DNA from 2 places in the Sporolactobacillus sp. Y61 genome. Region 1 is predicted to be linked to the other one. Evidence: a T-box and tRNA genes for the amino acid it is inferred to sense, from the RefSeq annotation. Region 1 holds a T-box; the other holds one or more tRNA genes.
The links. A T-box is a leader RNA that pairs with one kind of tRNA and senses whether it is charged. The one in region 1 lies ahead of serS (serine--tRNA ligase), so its partner is inferred to be a tRNA-Ser.
Positions count from the first base shown of each region.

Region 2: it has a tRNA-Ser gene. The T-box ahead of serS (serine--tRNA ligase) is inferred to sense a tRNA for this amino acid. The anticodon was not compared.

Region 1 covers NZ_CP159510.1:760,972-767,892, reverse strand. The annotation lists gene guaB (IMP dehydrogenase) at 1-596, shown strand, start outside; gene ABNN70_RS03865 (serine hydrolase) at 714-2,054, shown strand; gene pdxS (pyridoxal 5'-phosphate synthase lyase subunit PdxS) at 2,252-3,136, shown strand; gene pdxT (pyridoxal 5'-phosphate synthase glutaminase subunit PdxT) at 3,147-3,722, shown strand; T-box leader at 3,774-3,996, shown strand; partial or broken gene serS (serine--tRNA ligase) at 4,036-5,321, shown strand; gene ABNN70_RS03845 (hypothetical protein) at 5,347-5,493, shown strand; gene ABNN70_RS03840 (deoxynucleoside kinase) at 5,563-6,219, opposite strand; gene cspD (cold-shock protein CspD) at 6,682-6,885, shown strand.
Region 2 covers NZ_CP159510.1:282,884-289,804, reverse strand. The annotation lists gene ABNN70_RS01470 (Tex family protein) at 27-2,198, shown strand; gene ABNN70_RS01465 (SprT family protein) at 2,254-2,736, shown strand; tRNA gene ABNN70_RS01460 (tRNA-Asn) at 2,893-2,964, shown strand; tRNA gene ABNN70_RS01455 (tRNA-Ser) at 2,969-3,060, shown strand; tRNA gene ABNN70_RS01450 (tRNA-Lys) at 3,303-3,374, shown strand; tRNA gene ABNN70_RS01445 (tRNA-Leu) at 3,380-3,464, shown strand; tRNA gene ABNN70_RS01440 (tRNA-Leu) at 3,487-3,572, shown strand; tRNA gene ABNN70_RS01435 (tRNA-Arg) at 3,583-3,659, shown strand; tRNA gene ABNN70_RS01430 (tRNA-Pro) at 3,664-3,740, shown strand; tRNA gene ABNN70_RS01425 (tRNA-Gly) at 3,753-3,826, shown strand; tRNA gene ABNN70_RS01420 (tRNA-Ile) at 3,845-3,921, shown strand; rRNA gene ABNN70_RS01415 (16S ribosomal RNA) at 4,079-5,629, shown strand; rRNA gene ABNN70_RS01410 (23S ribosomal RNA) at 5,811-6,921, shown strand, end outside.

The sequences.
Region 1 (6,921 bases):
TTGACGCCGGTGTTGATGTGGTTAAAGTCGGGATCGGACCGGGTTCCATCTGTACAACCCGTGTCGTTGCCGGAGTGGGTGTCCCGCAGATCACGGCGGTTTATGATTGCGCAAATGAGGCAGACAAGCATGGAGTAGCCGTGATTGCCGATGGCGGGATAAAGTATTCAGGTGATGTTGTTAAGGCGCTTGCTGCAGGAGCCAGTGCCGTCATGCTCGGTGGACTGCTCGCCGGAGTGGATGAAACCCCGGGAGAGAAAGAAATATATCAGGGGCGTCAATTTAAGGTTTATCGTGGCATGGGATCAGTCAGCGCGATGGAGCACGGCAGTAAAGACCGTTATTTTCAGGAGAACCAGAAGAAACTTGTTCCTGAAGGGATTGAAGGACGGGTTCCCTATAAAGGCAAACTGGCCGATACCATCTATCAGCTGGTCGGCGGTCTCAGATCCGGCATGGGTTACTGCGGTGCCCATACCATCAATGAACTGCGTGAAAATGCCAGATTTACTAAAATTACTAACGCCGGATTACTTGAGAGCCATCCGCATGACGTTCAGATAACCAAAGAAGCACCGAATTACTCTACTAAATAATGCCTTTCGCATTCATAATGATTATGCATAGTATAAATCTTTCCGGGCGCGGAATCGTCCGGATTTGTTTCTGTCATAAACAGGCTGAAACAGGAATTTTTTTCGGGGGTGTAGGGGTTGAATTTCAGGAAATCGCTGCGTTTTCTTGTAGCAGCAAGTCTGGCTTTAGTGCTCGTCGTCGCACTGTCTTTTCAAAATCAGCTGACACCAAAGGCACAGGCTGAAGACACAGTGGGAATAAAAGCAAAATCCGCTATTTTGATTGATGTAAACAGCGGACAGATTTTGTATGAAAAAAATGCAGATCAGGTGTATCCTCCGGCCAGTATGACAAAGATCATGACCGAATATCTCGTCATGCAGGCGCTTAATCAGAAAAAACTGACCTGGGATACAAAAGTGTCAATCAGTGATTACGCCTATCAGATTTCTCAGAACCGTGAGTTTTCCAATGTTCCATTAAGAAAAGATTATCAGTATACGGTCAGGGAACTGTATGAAGCGATGGCGATCTATTCGGCTAACGGTGCGACCATAGCTCTCGCTGAAAAAATAGGCGGATCTGAAAAAAACTTTGTTGATCTGATGAACAAGACCGCAAAAAAGCTGGGCATGACCCACGCATCCTATATTAACAGCAGCGGGCTGGAAAATATTGATCTTGGAGATTTTGCCCCCTACGGCGATGAAAAAGACAGTAATCTGCTGTCTGCGCGTGATCTCGCCAAATTAGCTTATCACATGGTCAGGGATTATCCGGAGGCACTGACGATTTCCAGTATCCCTCTGAAGAATTTCACAGCAGGTGTTGATTCACCCGTTCAGATGGTGAACTGGAATTACATGCTTCCGGGATTTGGCGCCAATATGAACCAGTATAAGTATGAAGGTGTTGACGGTTTAAAAACCGGACATACGGATCTGGCCGGATATTGTTTCACCGGTACGGTTAACCGCGATGGACATCGCCTGGCCAGTGTCATCATGGGGACGCCATCCGAAAATGAACGTTTTGGGCAGACACGGGCCCTGTTTGATTACGGCTATCAGCAATTTTCAGAGAAAACGATTGCCAAAAAAAATCAGGTCGTGAAAGGTCAGAAGGCTGTTAAAGTCAATAATGGCAAAAAAGATTCTGTCAGAGCGGCATTTGGTCAATCTGTGAACCTGACTGCCCGGAATGGCGAAGAGTCAAATCCCCGTTTCAAAGTGACGCTCAACAAGTCACTGCTGAATAGAGACGGACAGCTCGAAGCTCCGGTTAAAAAGGGCCAGAAGATAGGCTATGCGACGCTTTCTGCAACAGACGGTGCATACGGACATCTCTATAAGGAGAATAACCAGGTACCGGTTGTCGCTGCCGAAGGGGTGGAAAAAAGCAGCTGGATTGTACGTATGTTCCAGGGTATCGGAAACTTTTTTGCAGGAATCTTTTCATGGATCGCCGGACTTTTCTAAGGCGAAACGGGTAATATTTACAGAGCCAGCAACCTGACCGGGACTGGCTCTTTTTCTTACAGTCGTGTGCCGACCTGTTCAATTGGCAGATGCCCTGCATTATTCTGCAATACACACGAAAACACAGTGGTTTACCAGAGATAACAGTAGCCTTATAATAGCTAATAAACAATAAAGATTTTAATGGAGGGTTAGTCATGGGCCAGAGGGGAACAGAAAAAGTAAAAAGAGGCATGGCTGAAATGCAGAAAGGCGGCGTGATCATGGACGTGGTCAATGCCGAGCAGGCCAAAATAGCGGAGGAGGCAGGAGCAACTGCTGTTATGGCACTTGAGAGGGTGCCCTCAGATATCCGAAAAGCCGGTGGAGTCGCTAGAATGGCAGATCCGAAAATTGTTGAAGAGGTTCAGCATGCGGTGACGATTCCGGTGATGGCCAAAGCGCGGATCGGCCATATTGTTGAGGCGCGCGTTCTTGAATCAATGAAAGTGGATTATATCGATGAAAGTGAAGTGCTGACACCTGCAGATGATGTCTTTCATATAGATAAAAAAGCATTCACCGTCCCATTCGTCTGCGGTTGCCGTGATCTGGGTGAAGCTGCGAGAAGAATCGGAGAAGGCGCAGCCATGCTTCGGACGAAAGGCGAACCTGGAACCGGAAATATTGTGGAAGCGGTACGGCATATGCGTCTGGTTAACAGTCAGGTACGTAAAGTTGTTGGCATGTCTCCGGATGAGATTATGGTTTATGCGAAGGAACTGGGTGCCCCTTATGAAATATTATTGCAGATCAAAGAAGCCGGGCGTCTTCCGGTCGTCAACTTTGCTGCCGGCGGTGTGGCAACACCTGCCGATGCGGCGCTGATGATGGAACTTGGAGCAGACGGTATCTTCGTCGGATCCGGCATATTCAAGTCGGAAAATCCGGCTAAATTTGCACGTGCCATTGTCGAAGCAACCACTTATTATCAGGACTATGAACGGATTGCCGAGCTGTCAAAAGGTCTGGGTGCACCAATGAAGGGCATTGATATGGGCACGCTTCAGCCGGCAGACCGCATGCAGGATCGCGGAGAATGAGGTGAAGGTCATGACATTAAGAATTGGAGTTCTCGCGCTTCAGGGGGCCGTCAGTGAACATATCCAGGCATTGAAGGAGTCCGGGGCGGAAGGCGTATCCGTCAAAAATACAGAGGATCTGAACGGGCTTGACGGTCTGGTGCTTCCGGGCGGAGAAAGTACAACGATGCGCCGGCTGATGGATAAATATGGTCTTTTTGAAGCCATAAAAACGTATGCTCAGACCCGTCCTGTTTTCGGTACCTGTGCCGGTCTGATTCTGATGGCCAAAAAAATTGAAGGACGTGAAGGTCCCCATCTGGGGCTTCTCGACATTGACGTGAAAAGAAATGCTTTCGGCAGACAGGTGGACAGTTTTGAAGCGGAATTGAATATTAAACACGTCGGTGAACATTATAACGGCGTATTTATCCGGGCGCCCTATATTAAAAGTGCCGGGGATCAGGTGGAAGTGCTGTCCACTTATAAAGGACATATTGTTGCCTGCCGGCAGGGTCGCTTTCTGACCTGTGCTTTTCACCCGGAACTTACCGCCGACCGGGGCATGCATCGATATTTTGTCAATATTGTGGAAGAATCTCGGTGAATGCTTGCATTTTTACAGAGTTTATTGTAAATTCTTAGTAAGTAAACCAAAGCAGACTTGATGATGGGAATTAGTAGTGACCATCATCCTTTTTCAGAGAGCCGCAGGAGATGAGAAGCGGTAAAGGATGACTCATGAATCCATCCCAGAGAGTGAAGCAGGCTTAAGATGCCTGTGCGGATCAAATCCGTTATCATGATTAAGGTGGCTGGATGAACGTCAGCGTTCAATTCGGCAATTTGGGTGGCAACGCGGGTTAAATCCCGTCCCTGATTTTTGGGACGGGATTTTTATTTATCAGGAGGAAAAACACATGCTGGACATGAAAGTTTTACGTGATCACTATGATGAGATTAAAAAGAAGATGGACAAACGCGGAGAGGATCTCGCTGATTTCAGGAAGTTTCCGAAGCTCGATAAGAAGCGGCGGGATCTGATCAGCCGAACAGAGGTATTAAAGGCAAAGAGAAATGAAGTATCGGCCCAGGTGGCTGCCAAAAAAAGGGCCGGGGAAGACGCTTCAGATTTAATTACCTCTATGCGCAAAGTCAGTTCGGAAATTAAGCAGCTGGATGGGGTACTGAATCAGGTGGAAAGTGCCCTTCACGAAGTCATGCTCTCCATACCGAATATTCCGCATGAGAGCGTTCCGGTCGGTAAAGATGAGCATGACAACAAGCCTATCCGCTTCTGGGGGAACCGGGAAAATTCAGTTATGAGCCGAAACCGCACTGGGATATCGCAACCCGTCTTGATATTCTTGATTTTGAGCGTGCAGCGAAAGTGACGGGCAGCCGGTTTGTCTTTTATAAGGGGCTCGGCGTCAGACTGGAACGTGCGCTGATCAGTTTCATGCTGGATCTTCATGAAGATGAACACGGCTACACGACGATGATGCCGCCTTATATGGTTAATCGTAACAGCATGACAGGTACCGGGCAATTGCCGAAGTTTGAAGAAGATGCCTTTAAGATCGCTGACGAAAGAGATTATTTTCTGATCCCTACAGCTGAAGTTCCTGTGACGAATTATTATCGTGATGAGATTCTGAGCGGAGACCAGCTGCCCATTGCGTATGCGGCATGCAGCGCCTGCTTCCGTTCCGAAGCGGGATCAGCCGGCCGTGATACGCGCGGGATCATCCGTCAGCATCAGTTCAATAAAGTCGAGCTTGTCCGCTTCGTCAAACCGGAAGACTCTTACAATGAACTGGAAAAACTGACCGGTCATGCCGAAGATGTATTGAAAAGACTGAACCTCCCATACCGGGTTGTCAGCATCTGTACCGGCGATCTTGGTTTTACTGCTGCCAAAAAATACGATCTTGAAGTCTGGATTCCGAGTCAGCATACGTACCGTGAGATTTCTTCCTGCAGCAATTTCGAAGATTTTCAGGCGCGCCGGGCCAATATCCGCTTCAGGCGTGCGCCAAAAGCAAAACCGGAATATGTGCATACGCTGAATGGTTCAGGACTCGCCGTCGGACGCACCGTTGCAGCCATTCTTGAGAACTGCCAGCAGGAAGACGGCAGTGTAGTCATTCCTGAAGCCCTGCGTCCCTACATGAGAAATCATGATGTGATCAGGCCTGTGAATTAATTCCATGTCCGGGAGGTTTTAAAACATGCCCTTTCATCAGAAAGTTGATACTGAGACCAGACTGACACGAATGATCGAGGATATGGGGATTACCCTCCATCCGAAAAAAGCAGAGCAGGAAATGACGGCAAAGAAAAAAGTGAAAGAAAAAGACAGCAGCAATAAAAAATAGACCATGAAAAAACGCGGGAGCATAAATGGTGATCCCGCGCTTTTTGTACCTATCAAAAGGTATAAAATTTCAGCGATTCACCGCCCCGCTGGCCAGTTTGTCTTTAATCTGGGGAATGATGCGGCTGAATGAATTGGGATCCCCGACGAGATCATAATCGTCAATATCGATCTGAAGCACCGGGCAGGAGTTGAAATGACTGATCCACTTTTCATAGCGCTGATGCATCTCGGTCCAGTAACTGACCGGCGTTTCTTTTTCCAGCCCTCGCCCGCGTCTGTTAATTCGCCGGATTGTCGCATCCAGTGATCCGCGAAGGTAGATCAGAAGGTCCGGATGATGAAAGTAAGGCGTCATGACCATCGCTTCAAACAGGCTGGTATATGTACGATAGTCTGCCCTGGACATGTTCCCCTTTTCATAGTGCATTCGGGCAAAAATATCGGTGTCTTCATAAATCGAACGGTCCTGGACAAATCCGTATGGTGATTCTTCGATTCGTCTCGACTCCTTGAACCGCTCCCCGAGGAAGTAGATCTGAAGTTGGAAAACCCATCGTTTGAAATCCCTGTAAAAGGCATCAAGATATGGATTGCCGTCCACTTTTTCAAGTGAAGTATGGTAATGCAGCTTATGGGCAAGGGCTTTAGTGAACGTTGTTTTACCAATACCGACCATTCCGGCAACGGTAATCAGGCATTTTGACGGTACACGCGTTTCTTCCATAAAAAATCAATCGCCTTTCTGAAATAAAAATAGCCGTCAGGAAGCGGCTGCCTAACAAGATCATTTACATTTCCATTAAGTCTATCATGACAGAAGTGGTTTGAAAAGCGAACAAAAATTTAAAGAATTCGGGTCAGTGAATAAAAAATAATAAAGCGGGTAAAATGGAACTGGCAGAAGCGGATGAAAGCATCATATCGTAAAATCGCGATATAGAAGGTTCGTTTCCGTTTTCAAATGATCCTGTAAAGCTTGACACTTTATGGGAGATGTGTTATATTTTAATAAACCATTTTACTACTTAATATAAGATCTGGACGTAAGAATGAAGACCCTTCCCTGAAGTGTAGTAGTTTTTACTTCTGGAGGGGTCTGTTTTCATGTAATCTGATTATGTGTTAGATGGTGGATGGTTTTATTTCACGCGCGGGCAGCGCAAGGTTTTAGGGAGGCAGCTATACTATGGCTCAGAACGGTAAAGTAAAGTGGTTTAACGCAGAAAAAGGGTACGGCTTCATTGAAGTTGAAGGCGGAAATGACGTATTCGTACATTATTCTGCAATCGAAGGCGACGGTTTCAAGACGCTTGAAGAAGGTCAGGAAGTTGAATTCGACATCGTTGAAGGCAACCGCGGACCTCAGGCAGCAAACGTCGTAAAACTGTGATCTTCGGCCATAGCCGGTGATACGGAAGCAGTCCTC
Region 2 (6,921 bases), 480 kb from region 1:
GGTAAAATAAAGCGGGAGGGACATGTATGGAAAACATCTGCCGCAGAATTTCGGATCAACTGGCTATTCGCACAAAACAGGTTGAACAGGTGATCCGCCTGCTTGAAAAGGGCAATACCATTCCTTTTATCGCCCGTTACCGGAAGGAAATGACCGGCGGTCTGGATGAAGTCCGTATCGGAGACATACAGGAAGCCTATGTGCGTGCCTGCCGGCTGGAAAAACGCCGCGAAGAAGTTATAAAACAGATTGAAGAGCAGGGCAGGATGGATCCGGACTTAAAACGCAAGCTCTTGCAAGCAGAGCGGATCCGGGACATCGAAGACCTTTACCTGCCCTATCGCCCCAGAAAGAGGACACGTGCCCAGGCTGCTGCTGAAAAAGGACTGGAGCGGCTGGCCGGGTGGCTGGCATCACTGCCTAAAACCCCGGTAGCTGAAGAGGCGGCGAAATACCTTTCGGAAGACAAGAGCGTGCGCACTGCTGAGGAAGCCATTAAGGGAGCAAAAGACATACTTGCCGAACGGCTTTCAGAAAATGCTGAGCTTCGTGCACTGGCGCGCCGGGAGATTTTTGAAAAAGGCGTGATCGCGACCAGCCCGGGAAAGAACCAGGCTAAGGACAGTAAAAAGGTCTACGAAATGTATTATCAGTATCGGGAACAGGCCAAATGCATGGTTCCGCATCGGATACTCGCTGTCAATCGTGGAGAAGCGCAGGGAATCCTGCGTGTCTCAGTTGATGCCTCGATGGATAACCTGATGAAAACCGCGTGCCGGCTCCTGATCAGAAACCGGAAAACAAGCGCTGCCCGTTATCTGACCGAAGCTGCGGAGGACGCCTGCAAACGGCTGATTATCCCTGCTGTAGAGCGGGAACTCAGGCAGGAGCTGACGCAAAGGGCGGAGCAGCAGGCGATACATATCTTTTCGGAAAATCTTCGTGGACTGCTTATGCAGCCCCCAATGAAAGAAAAGACGATTCTCGGTGTGGATCCCGCCTACCGCACCGGCTGCAAGCTTGCTGTTGTGGACCCTGCAGGAAAACTGATGGACGTATCCGTGATTTATCCTACGCCACCGAAAGAAGAGCGGACTGCGGCCAGACGGAAGGTTCTTTCGTTGATTCAGACCTATGATGTCGATCTGATTGCCATCGGAAATGGAACGGCATCCCGGGAAACGGAATCTTTCATTGCGGAGACCCTTAAGGAAATGCGTGACAGAAAAATTTTTTATATCATGGTGAATGAGGCGGGAGCAAGTGTCTATTCGGCCTCTACTCTGGCGCGGAAAGAATTCCCCAATCTGCAGGTTGAAGAGCGCAGTGCTGTTTCTATTGCAAGGCGGCTGCAGGATCCGCTTGCAGAACTTGTCAAGGTTGACCCGGAATCCATCGGTGTGGGTGAATACCAGCATGACGTGCCGCGAAAAATACTGAGTGAATCACTCCGGTTTGTGGTTGAAACTGTGGTAAACAGAGTGGGTGTCAATCTTAATACAGCTTCAGCTGAACTTTTGAAGTATGTCGCGGGATTGTCCCGGACAACTGCAGAGAATATTATCCGGGTGCGAAACAAACTGGGCCGTTTCCATTCACGCCGGCAGTTGAAAGATGTGCCGCGTCTGGGACCGCGGACGTTCGAACAATGCGCCGGCTTTCTCAGGATAACCGGCGGAAGCGAACGGCTCGACGGAACTTCAATTCATCCCGAAAGTTACGATGCAGCCAGAAAATTTCTCGGGACTGTAGGCCTATCAGCGGAAGCCCTCAATAAGGAGTCGCTGAGGAGAAGGATAGGGCAGCTCGATCTTTCTCGGGCCGCAGCGCAACTTGCCATTGGGGAACCGACATTGCGTGACATCATTGAAGCGCTGTGCCGCCCCGGGCGTGATCCGCGTGATGAAGCGGATCAGCCGCAGCTGCGGGCAGATGTTCTGAAACCGGAAGATCTGTATAAGGGCATGCGACTGGAAGGTACTGTGCGTAATGTAGTCGACTTCGGAGCTTTCGTTGATATTGGTCTCAAACAGGACGGACTTGTTCATATTTCAAAACTTGCCGGACATTTTGTCAGACATCCGCTTGATGTCGTCCATGTCGGACAGGTAGTGACTGTCTGGGTGGACAGTGTTGACCTTGAGAAGGGCAGAGTGTCGCTAAGTATGATTGACAACAGAACGACTCCTGCCACATAATAAACTATCAGCACGCACCTGATGCGGCATTAATTCACCGTCGGAGGCAGACCCAATGACAGATGAGGAACTTCAGAAACTGGTACAGCAGATTTCTCTGAAAAGTTTTCACCGCCCTTTTGTCCATAAGGCCGTCTTTAATCCCCGCCTGAGGACAACAGGTGGACGCTATTTACTGAACAGTCATTATCTCGAATTTAATGTGTTGCAGCTTCAGTATTTCGGCCTGGACGCCTTTGTAAAAATCATCAAACATGAGTTGTGTCATTACCACCTCCATCTGAGTGGACGGGGTTACAGGCACAGGGATGCGGATTTCAGGCAACTCCTGAAAAAAGTCGGAGGCTCGCGTTTCTGCGGTTCGATTCCGGGGACAGGAAACCATTCGGTGCTGCACTATACATACCAATGTAAAAACTGCGGGGCCCTTTTTTCCAGAAAAAGACGGATGGATCCCCGCCGATACAGGTGCGCGTCCTGTGGCGGGAAGATTCAATTCGTTAAAAAAGAGCTTCCGGGAAAATACGGGAAAGGGTGAAATAAATAAAAAAAGGGTTGACGCGTTCTCTCCTTTTGTGTTAAATTATTAAGGTCGTCAAAAGGACAAGGCAACCCTGAGGCTTGTTGAACGACGTTGACAGGTGGACTTAAGTTGTGTATAATTTCATTTGACTTTGCAAGAAAAAACACTTATTCCACAGTAGCTCAGCGGTAGAGCAATCGGCTGTTAACCGATTGGTCGCAGGTTCGAACCCTGCCTGTGGAGCTATGGAGAAGTACCCAAGCTGGCTGAAGGGGCTCCCCTGCTAAGGGAGTAGACGGTGTGAATCGTGCGAGGGTTCGAATCCCTCCTTCTCCGCCATTTTTAATTGTGACCCGTTCGTCAAACGGTTATGGCACCATCTTATTAATGGGTCGCGGGTTCAAGTCCCGCACAGGTCACTGAAAAAAATACCATTGACTGATTTCATAGATGTGCGTTAAACTTCAGAGATGGGTAATGTACAGGATATAGCGATGATAAAGCGCAACGGCTTCTGGCTTCTATATAAAAGCTTGTGTGATTCCTATCGTGTTCCAGATGAGACAGTCGCTTCTTAATGTGAGCCACTAGCTCAGGGGTAGAGCATCTGACTTTTAATCAGAGGGTCGAAGGTTCAAATCCTTCGTGGCTCATTTTAGCGGGTGTGGCGGAATTGGCAGACGCGCTAGATTTAGGATCTAGTGTTTTGCGACGTGGGGGTTCGAGTCCCTTCACCCGCACCATATTCAAAAATTTAATAGTTATGCGGTCGTGGCGGAATGGCAGACGCGCTAGCTTGAGGGGCTAGTGGAGGAAACTTCGTGGAGGTTCGAGTCCTCTCGACCGCACCAATTTTATTATGCGCCCTTAGCTCAATTGGATAGAGCGTCTGACTACGGATCAGAAGGCTGGGGATTCGAGTTCTCTAGGGCGCACCATTATCGGGAAGTGGCTCAGCTTGGTAGAGCATCTGGTTTGGGACCAGAGGGTCGCAGGTTCAAATCCTGTCTTCCCGACCATTCATCTTTTTTGCGGGTGTAGTTTAGTGGTAAAACAAGAGCCTTCCAAGCTCTGGTCGTGGGTTCGATTCCCATCACCCGCTCCATATTTTCTTTTATAATGTGGGCCTGTAGCTCAGCTGGTTAGAGCGCACGCCTGATAAGCGTGAGGTCGGTGGTTCAAGTCCACTCAGGCCCACCATTATTTTTGCTTTTTATTCTGGAATGTTCCTTGAAAACTGAACAAAAGCCAAGCGTGATTTAAGGGGTTTATCCCCTGATCAATTCAATTTGCTATGGATCTGATGAACGAAAAAGACTGACCCGGATGCCGAAAGGGATCCGGAAGAAGCAACACTTTTTTGGAGAGTTTGATCCTGGCTCAGGACGAACGCTGGCGGCGTGCCTAATACATGCAAGTCGTGCGCACAGAGGGGAGCTTGCTCCCTGAGGTGAGCGGCGGATGGGTGAGTAACACGTGGGCAACCTGCCGGTCAGACTGGGATAACTGTGGGAAACCGCAGCTAATACCGGATGATCCTCCGCACCGCATGGTGCGGAGCTGAAAGATGGTTTCGGCCATCACTGACTGATGGGCCCGCGGTGCATTAGCTTGTTGGCGGGGTAACGGCCCACCAAGGCTGCGATGCATAGCCGACCTGAGAGGGTGATCGGCCACATTGGGACTGAGACACGGCCCAAACTCCTACGGGAGGCAGCAGTAGGGAATCTTCCACAATGGACGAAAGTCTGATGGAGCAACGCCGCGTGAGCGAAGAAGGTTTTCGGATCGTAAAGCTCTGTTGCCGGAGAAGAACGGATGCGGGAGGAAATGTCCGCGTCGTGACGGTATCCGGCCAGAAAGCCACGGCTAACTACGTGCCAGCAGCCGCGGTAATACGTAGGTGGCAAGCGTTGTCCGGAATTATTGGGCGTAAAGCGCGCGCAGGCGGCTTCTTAAGTCTGATGTGAAATTCTGCAGCTCAACTGCAGGCGGGCATTGGAAACTGGGGAGCTTGAGTACAGAAGAGGAGAGTAGAATTCCACGTGTAGCGGTGAAATGCGTAGAGATGTGGAGGAATACCAGTGGCGAAGGCGGCTCTCTGGTCTGTTACTGACGCTGAGGTGCGAAAGCGTGGGGAGCGAACAGGATTAGATACCCTGGTAGTCCACGCCGTAAACGATGAATGCCAGGTGTTAGGGGGGTCCAACCCCTTAGTGCTGAAGTTAACACATTAAGCATTCCGCCTGGGGAGTACGGCCGCAAGGCTGAAACTCAAAGGAATTGACGGGGGCCCGCACAAGCAGTGGAGCATGTGGTTTAATTCGAAGCAACGCGAAGAACCTTACCAGGTCTTGACATCCTTCGACCGCTCGAGAGATCGGGTTTTCCCCTTCGGGGGACGAAGTGACAGGTGGTGCATGGTTGTCGTCAGCTCGTGTCGTGAGATGTTGGGTTAAGTCCCGCAACGAGCGCAACCCTTGACCCTGGTTGCCAGCATTCAGTTGGGCACTCGAGGGTGACTGCCGGTGACAAACCGGAGGAAGGTGGGGATGACGTCAAATCATCATGCCCCTTATGATCTGGGCTACACACGTGCTACAATGGGCGGTACAAAGGGCAGCGAGGCCGCGAGGCTGAGCCAATCCCATAAAGCCGCCCCCAGTTCGGATTGCAGGCTGCAACCCGCCTGCATGAAGCCGGAATTGCTAGTAATCGCGGATCAGCATGCCGCGGTGAATCCGTTCCCGGGCCTTGTACACACCGCCCGTCACACCACGAGAGTTTGTAACACCCGAAGTCGGTGCGGGAACCTTTATGGGCCCAGCCGCCGAAGGTGGGACAAATGATTGGGGTGAAGTCGTAACAAGGTAGCCGTATCGGAAGGTGCGGCTGGATCACCTCCTTTCTAAGGAAACGATCGATAGCGAAACGTTTGGGCTTTTGTTTGGTTTTGAAGGAGTCATTCCTTCAATACCCGGCGTGCCGCAGGGCACGCGGGACGATCCTTGAAAACTGGATAACGAAAGATACAGAAAACACGTCAAGAATTCCATTTTGTCCAGGATACAATCAATGATTGTGTCGGTGGTTAAGTTTTAAAGGGCACACGGTGGATGCCTTGGCACTGGGAGCCGATGAAGGACGGAACGAACTTCGATAAGCTCCGGGGAGCTGTAAGTGGGCTTTGATCCGGAGATTTCCGAATGGGGAAACCCCCTGTCCTGACGGACAGGATGACGCACTGAATTCATAGGGGCGTCAAGGCAGACCCGGGGAACTGAAACATCTCAGTACCCGGAGGAAGAGAAAGCAAATGCGATTTCCCGAGTAGTGGCGAGCGAAAAGGAAACAGCCCAAACCAGGGGGCTTGCCCCCTGGGGTTGTAGGACACTCCGCATGGAGTCAGAAAAGCGCGTTTCAGGCGAACGGCCTGGAAGGGCCGGCCGAAGAAGGCAAACGCCCTGTAGCCGAAGAGGCGCGCTCTCCGGAGTGGATCCTGAGTACGGCGGGACACGAGAAACCCCGTCGGAAGCCGGGAGGACCGTCTCCCAAGGCTAAATACTCCCCAGTGACCGATAGTGAACCAGTACCGTGAGGGAAAGGTGAAAAGCACCCCGGAAGGGGAGTGAAAGAGATCCTGAAACCGTGTGCCTGCAAGTAGTTGGAGCCCCTTCGGGGGTGACAGCGTACCTTTTGTAGAATGGACCGGCGAGTGGCGATTCTGAGCAAGGTTAAGCCGGAGAGGCGGAGCCGCAGCGAAAGCGAGTCTGAAGAGGGCGAATGAGTTCAGGGTTGCCGACCCGAAACCGTGTGATCTACCCATGTCCAGGGTGAAGTCCAGGTAACACTGGATGGAGGCCCGAACCCACGCATGTTGAAAAATGCGGGGATGAGGTGTGGGTAGGGGTGAAATGCCAATCGAACACGGAGATAGCTGGTTCTCCCCGAAATAGCTTTAGGGCTAGCCTCGGAGAAAGAGGTCTGGAGGTAGAGCACTGATTGAATAAGGGGTCCCCACAGGATTACCGAGTTCAGTCAAACTCCGAATGCCAGACGCTCAGGCTCCGGGAGTCAGACGGCGAGTGATAAGATCCGTCGTCGAAAGGGAAACAGCCCGGACCGCCGGCTAAGGTCCCTAAGTTTGCGCTGAGTGGGAAAGGATGTGGCGTTGCCCAGACAACCAGGATGTTGGCTCAG